Magnetospirillum sp. XM-1: one gene and its partner. The protein of the gene in region 1 interacts with the protein of each later gene in a pairwise test. Links are inferred from orthologs where the notes say so. Each region holds a gene or a part of one and is shown on either strand. Other genes may lie near its edges.

Evidence for each region. The genes of interacting proteins can lie anywhere in the genome.
Region 2: the proteins of lpdA (region 1) and XM1_RS21380 interact in binary tests that used the Escherichia coli proteins (3 or more experiments, as listed by UniProt). The link is inferred for Magnetospirillum sp. XM-1 from one-to-one orthologs.

What each region holds. Positions count from the first base shown.
Region 1 is NZ_LN997848.1:1,354,115-1,357,617, forward strand. Bases 557-3,503 are described here. They hold lpdA (dihydrolipoyl dehydrogenase), read right to left. Parts: upstream 2,762-3,503; coding sequence 1,352-2,761; downstream 557-1,351. Other genes in these bases: XM1_RS06460 (nitrate/nitrite transporter), read right to left, coding at 557-718; XM1_RS06465 (bacteriohemerythrin), read left to right, coding at 833-1,261; odhB (2-oxoglutarate dehydrogenase complex dihydrolipoyllysine-residue succinyltransferase), read right to left, coding at 2,859-3,503. In the rest of the region: more of XM1_RS06460, read right to left, coding at 1-556. UniProt on the Escherichia coli protein: Lipoamide dehydrogenase is a component of the glycine cleavage system as well as of the alpha-ketoacid dehydrogenase complexes.
Region 2 is NZ_LN997848.1:4,674,098-4,677,131, forward strand. It holds XM1_RS21380 (ATP-dependent helicase), read right to left. Parts: upstream 2,642-3,034; coding sequence 359-2,641; downstream 1-358. Other genes in the region: XM1_RS21375 (50S ribosomal protein L11 methyltransferase), read right to left, coding at 1-339; XM1_RS21385 (hypothetical protein), read left to right, coding at 2,796-3,034. UniProt on the Escherichia coli protein: A helicase with DNA-dependent ATPase activity. Unwinds DNA duplexes with 3'-5' polarity. Translocates on single-stranded DNA with 3'-5' polarity. Initiates unwinding more efficiently from a nicked substrate than double-stranded DNA.

The DNA of each region.
Region 1 (3,503 bases):
CCCAGGCGAGGAAGGCCACCATCCAGGACCGCGCGCCGAACAGCTCCCACACATGGGCGGCATAGCCCAGCACATAGCCCATGGCGGCGCGGTTGCGGAACACGGGTCCAAAATCAAAGGGGTTGACCGGCTGGGCCGGCGGGACGGGGACGGCCCGCTCCAGCAGGGCCAGGACCAGGACGAAGGCGGCCAGGGCCGAAAGTCCGGCCAGGAGGAAGGCGGCCTTCCATCCCCAGATTTCGGCCACCGCGCCGATGATCATGAACGAGCCGCTGGTGCCCAGCGAGAAACTGGCGGTGTAGAAGCTGATCCAGCGGGCCTGCTTGGGGCCCTTGGTGCGGTCGACCAGGGCCTTCAGCCCCGGCATGTAGGTGCCGGCCAATCCCACTCCGGCCAGGAAGCGTAATCCCAGGGCCGACCAGAAGCCTTCGGCCATGAATGCGTAGGCCAGGCACGAGACGCCCGCCACCAGGGCGCCGAACACGTACACCTTCTTGGCGTCCACCCGGTCGGTCATGGTGGTCAGCACCGGGACCGCCATTGTGTAGCCGGCGAACAGCACCCCGGAAATCCACCCCGCCTCGGTGTTGGTGAGCCCCCATGCGGCGACGAAATCGGGCAGCAGTGCAGGAAAGGCGAAGACGCCGACCATGGTCAGCACTTCCGCCGCGCACAGGCAGAAGACGGCTCTGGCGCCCTGGGACGGTGCTTCACTCACCACAATGATCCATGACTTTCGGTGTGTTTCAATTCACGCATAAGGTGTATACCGTAGATGGGCGCTTGGGGGGAGCCTGATGGGCGCCGTGTTGGGAGTGGGAGGACCTTTCATATGGCCTCGAATCGGATTGTTTCATGGGGGAGCGGCAAGATCGAGTGGTCTGACGACATGCTCCTGCATGTCAGGCAGGAAGACGACGACCACCGCGAGATGTTCGCCCTGATGAACCAGATCTTTTCGGCCGTCCAGCTGGGCGCCGACATGGTCACCCAGGCGGTGGCCGATCTGTGCCTGTTCACCCGCGAGCACTTCGCCCGCGAGCAGGACAGCATGGAGCAGGCCGGCTATCCCGACCGCGACGACCATCGCTACGAGCACGAATACCTGATCTTCCAGCTGGACGCCCTGATCGAGCGCCTGATGGTCTCGGGCCCCGATTACGTGGCCGACGAGCTGGTGGATTTGCTCAAACGCTGGCTGTGCGACCACATCCTGACCTGCGACGCCGCCTTCGCGGAGTTTCAGCGGGAGTTGGCATAGGGACGAGTCCCTTCGCCTTTGATCCTTCCGGAGGCCAAACAAAAAGGGCGCCCTATATGGAGCGCCCTTTCCGTTCGGGAAACGAAAAAACTACGTGTGCAGCGGGCGGCCGTCCACGGCGAGGCAGGCTTCCTTGACCGCTTCGCCCAGGCCCGGATGGGCGTGGCAGGTCCGGGCGATGTCTTCCGACGCTGCGCCGAATTCCATGGCCAGGACCACTTCGGCGATGAGGTCGCCGGCGTTGGGGCCGACGATGTGGGCGCCCAGGACCTTGTCGGTGGTGGCGCAGGCCAGCACCTTGACGAAGCCGTCGACCTCGTTCATGGAGCGCGCCCGGCCGTTGGCGGTGAAGGGGAACTTGCCGGCCTTGTAGGCGATTCCCTCGGCCTTCAACTGCTCCTCGGTCTTGCCCACCGAGGCCACTTCCGGCCAAGTGTAGACCACCGCCGGGATGGCGTCGTAGTTCACGTGGCCGTGCTGGCCGGCGAGGATCTCGGCCAGGGCGACGCCCTCTTCCTCGGCCTTGTGGGCCAGCATGGCGCCGCCGACCACGTCGCCGATGGCGTAGATGCCCGGCACGTTGGTGCGGAAGTGGCCGTCGATCTGGACGAAGCCGCGCTTGTCCATGGCGACGCCGACCTTATCCAGGCCCAGGCCGTCAGTGTAGGGCTTGCGGCCGATGGCCACCAGGACGCAATCGGCCTCGATCTTTTCGGCCGCGCCGCCGGCGGCGGGCTCGACGGTGACGGTGGCGGTCTTGCCCTTCTTGGTGATGCCGGTGACCTTGGTGCCCAGCTTGAACTCCATGCCCTGCTTGCCCAACAGGCGCTGCATCTGCTTGGAGACCTCACCGTCGTTGAACGGCAGGATGCGGTCGAGGAATTCCACCACGGTGACCTTGGCGCCCAGGCGGCCCCAGACGGTGCCGAGCTCGAGCCCGATGACGCCGCCGCCGATGACCACCATGTGCTTCGGCGTCTTGGGCAGGGCCAGGGCGCCGGTGGACGAGATGATCACCTCCTCGTCGATCTCCACACCCGGCAGGGGGGTGACGTCGGAGCCGGTGGCGATGACGATGTGCTTGGCGGCCACCTGGGATTTGGCGCCGTCCTTGGCCGTCACCTCGATCTGGCCGGGCGCGGTGATGGCGCCGGCGCCGACGATATAGGTCACCTTGTTCTTCTTGAACAGGAACTCGATGCCCTTGGTGTTGTCGGACACCACCTTGTCCTTGTGGCCCATCATGCCGGCCACGTCCATCTCGACCTTGGACACCTTGATGCCGAACGAGCCGAACTCGTGCGCGGCGGCGTGGTAGTGGTGAGAGGCGGTCAGCAGCGCCTTGGACGGGATACAGCCCACATTGAGGCAGGTGCCGCCGAGGCTGCCGCGCTTTTCGATGCAGGCGGTCTTCAAGCCCAGCTGGGCGGCGCGGATGGCGGCGACATAGCCGCCCGGACCACCGCCGATGATGACGACGTCGAAGGAATTCTCGGACATGGGTCTATCCCCCTGATAGGGCGTCACCCCCGGACTTGGTCCGGGGGTCCATGGATGGCCGGATCAAGTCCGGCCATGACGGCTATTATGGCTGATCCTACATTTCCAGCAGGATGCGCTGCGGGTCCTCGATGCACTCCTTGACGCGCACCAGGAACGACACCGCCTCGCGGCCGTCGATGATGCGGTGGTCGTAGGAGAGCGCCAGGTACATCATGGGGCGCGCCTCGATCTTGCCGTCGGGCATGACCATGGGGCGCTGCTGCACCTTGTGCATCCCCAGGATGCCCGACTGGGGCGTGTTGAGGATGGGGGTGCTCATCAGCGAGCCATAGACGCCGCCGTTGGAGATGGTGAAGGTGCCCCCCGTGAGGTCTTCCATGGACAGCTTGCCGTCGCGGGCCTTCTTGCCCAGGTTGGCGATGCCCTGCTCGACACCGGCGAAGGACAGAAGGTCGGCGTCGCGCAGCACCGGCACCACCAAGCCCTGGGGCGTACCCACGGCCACGCCGATGTCGTAGTACTTCTTGTAGACCAGATCGTCGCCGTCGATCTCGGCGTTGACGGCGGGCCAATCCTTGAGCGCCGAGATGCAGGCCTTCACGAAGAAGGACATGAAGCCCAGCTTGACGCCGTGGCGCTTTTCGAACTGGTCCTTGTACTGATTCCTGAGGTCGAACAGCGCGCCCATGTCCACCTCGTTGAAGGTGGTCAGCATGGCGGCGGTGTTCTGGGCCTCCTT
Region 2 (3,034 bases), 3.3 Mb from region 1 along the record:
GTGGACGAAGAAGCGGCCGGCGGCGATGGGGGGGAAATCACGCAGGTTCTCCAGCACCCAATCCACGTTGGGCAGCATCTCGATGCCCAACGGCGGGACGTCGATGCCGTTGGCGGCGGCCACGGCGGACAGGCCTGCGACGATGGCGGTCCGGTCGGGCGGCGTGCGCGAGAAGCCCTCCAGGAACCAGTCGCACTCGCCGTCCGAGATGCCCGAGCGGTCCTCCATGAACATGGTCACCGCCTCGGCGTGGCGCTCGAACACCTCCTCGAACACCGGAAGGGTCTCCATGGAAACGGTGAGGCGCAGGCGCCAGATGTCGGGGAAAACGGGGGGCATCAAAATCACTCCGAAAGGATCAAATCGCCGAAACGAAACTGTCGAGCACCTTCTTGGTTCCCGCCTTGTCGAAGGCGATCTCCAGCTTGTTGCCGTCCAGCGACAGCACGGTGCCGTTGCCGAACTTGTCGTGGAAGACCCGCTGGCCCGGTTTGAAGCCGCCTTCGCTCTGACGGGCCTTGGGCTGGCTCCAGGCGGTGGGCGCGGCGGCCGCACGGGGCTGGCCGAAGCGGGCACGGCTCCAGGCGGGATCGTTCCAGGCCGCCTTGGATTCCGCCAGCCCGCCGCCGTACAGCCCGCGCTCGCCCGAGCGTTCCACATGGGACTCGGGCAGTTCCTCGACGAAGCGGGACGGCAGCTGGGATTTCCACTGGTTGTAGATGCGGCGGTTGGCGGCGAAGGTGACCAGCACCCGCTTGCGGGCCCGCGTCAGCCCCACATAGGCCAGGCGACGCTCCTCCTCCAGCCCGGAGGTGCCGGATTCGGACAGAGCGCGGATATGGGGGAAGACCTCCTCCTCCCAGCCGGGCAGGAACACCGAATCGAATTCCAGCCCCTTGGCCCCGTGCAGCGTCATGATCACCACGCTGTCGGCTTCGGCCTTGGAATCGTTTTCCATGACCAGGGCCACGTGTTCGAGGAAGCTGGGCAGCGAATCGTATTCCTCCAGCGCCGCCACCAGTTCCTTCAGGTTCTCCACCCGGCCCGGCGCGTCGGCCGACTTGTCGGCCTTCCACATGTCCACATAGCCGGATTCGTCCAAGATCGTGGCGGCCAGCTCGGCGTGGGGCATGGAATCGAGCAGCGAGCGCCAGCGGTCCACATCCTCGACGAACTTGGCCAGGGCCTGACGCGGCTTGGGCTTCAACTCGTCGGTGCCGGTCAGCCGGCGGGCGGCCTCCAGCAGCGGCACCTGCTCGGCGCGGGCGGCAAGGTGGATGGTCTGGATGGCGGCCTCGCCCAGACCGCGCTTGGGCGTGTTGACGATCCGCTCGAAGGCCAGCCCGTCCGAGGCCGAGACCACCAGGCGCAGATAGGCCATGGCGTCACGGATCTCGAGCCGCTCGTAGAAGCGCGGTCCGCCGATGACGCGATAGGGAATGCCGGTGGTGATCAGCCGTTCCTCGAACTCGCGGGTCTGGAAGCCGGCGCGCACTAAGATGGCCATGGAGGACAGCTTCTCGCCCTTGCGCTGCAGCGCCTCGATCTCCTCGACCACGAGGCGCGCCTCGGCCTCGCCGTCCCACACCGCCATGGTGCGGATCTTCTCGATGGCGGAATCGTCATGGGCCAGACCGGGGCGCAGCGTCTTGCCCAGCCGCCCGGCATTGTTGGCGATCAGGGCCGAGGCCGCCGCCAGGATGTGGGGGGTCGAGCGGTAATTGCTTTCGAGGCGCACCACCTTGGCCCCGGGGAAGTCCTTCTCGAAGCGCAGGATGTTGCCCACCTCGGCGCCGCGCCAGGAATAGATGGACTGGTCGTCGTCGCCGACGCAGCAGATGTTGCGATGGGTCTGGGCCAACAGGCGCAGCCACAGATACTGGGCCACGTTGGTGTCCTGGTATTCGTCCACCAGCAGGTAGCGGAAACGGCCCTGCCAGCGGGCCAGGGCTTCCGCGTCGGACAGGAACACGGTCAGCACATGCAGCAGCAGGTCGCCGAAATCGCAGGCGTTGAGAGCCTTGAGCCGCTCCTGGTAGGCGCGGTACAGCGCCTTGGCCTGGCCCTCGGCGCCCCCGTCGGCCGCCGCCTTGTCGGGGGTGACCGCGCGGTCCTTCCAGCGCTGGATGGTGGCCATCAGTCCCTGGGGTGGCGTGGCCTTGGCATCCACATGGGCGTCGGCCATCACCTGCTTTAAGACCCGCATCTGGTCGTCGGCGTCCAGCACGGTGAAATCGCCGGAAAGCCCGACCGCCTCGGCATGGGAGCGCAGGATGCGCAGGCACAGCGAATGGAAGGTGCCCAGCCAGATGCCGTCGGCCACCGGGCCGACCAGCTGGCCGACGCGCTCCTTCATCTCGCGCGCCGCGCGGTTGGTGAAGGTCACCGCCAGGCATTGCCAGGGCTGGGCCAGGCCCGACGCCAGGATGTGGGCCAGACGCGACGTCAGCACCTTGGTCTTGCCGGTGCCGGCCCCCGACAGCACCAGCACCGGCCCGTCGGTGGTGGTCACCGCCTGGAACTGCTCGGGGTTCAGCCCCTTCAGCCAAGGGGCGTCCAGCGGCACCGGCCGGGGACCGGATGCACGGGGGAAAGACAGCGCGGAGGGCGCCTCGTCGTCAAGGGCGAAGGGATCGGACATGGGGCGGAGTGTGGCCGAACCCACCGGGCGACGCAACGCCTGTCCCGCTATTCCTGCAATGCGGCTGTGTGAGGCGGTTCATTGAAGCGTGGGCGGCCAAGGCCCAGACTCGATCCATTAAGAGCGCGTTCCACCCAAGTCAGGGAGGTCCGCCATGCGCAAACGTCTTCTCCTCGCCGCCACCCTCGCCCTGACGGCCATCGCCTTGCCCGCCTGGGGCGGCGAATGGGCCATTCCGGCAGCTTCGCAGCCCGGCTGGTCCCCCAACACCACCGTGGCCCTCAAGATGGGGGTTCTGGTTCCCGATTCCTCCGTGGGCAGCGGCCTGGCCGGCGGCTTCGAGATCGCCATCGACGATCCGCTGATCCAGCTGCCCTATGGCAAGATCCGCGA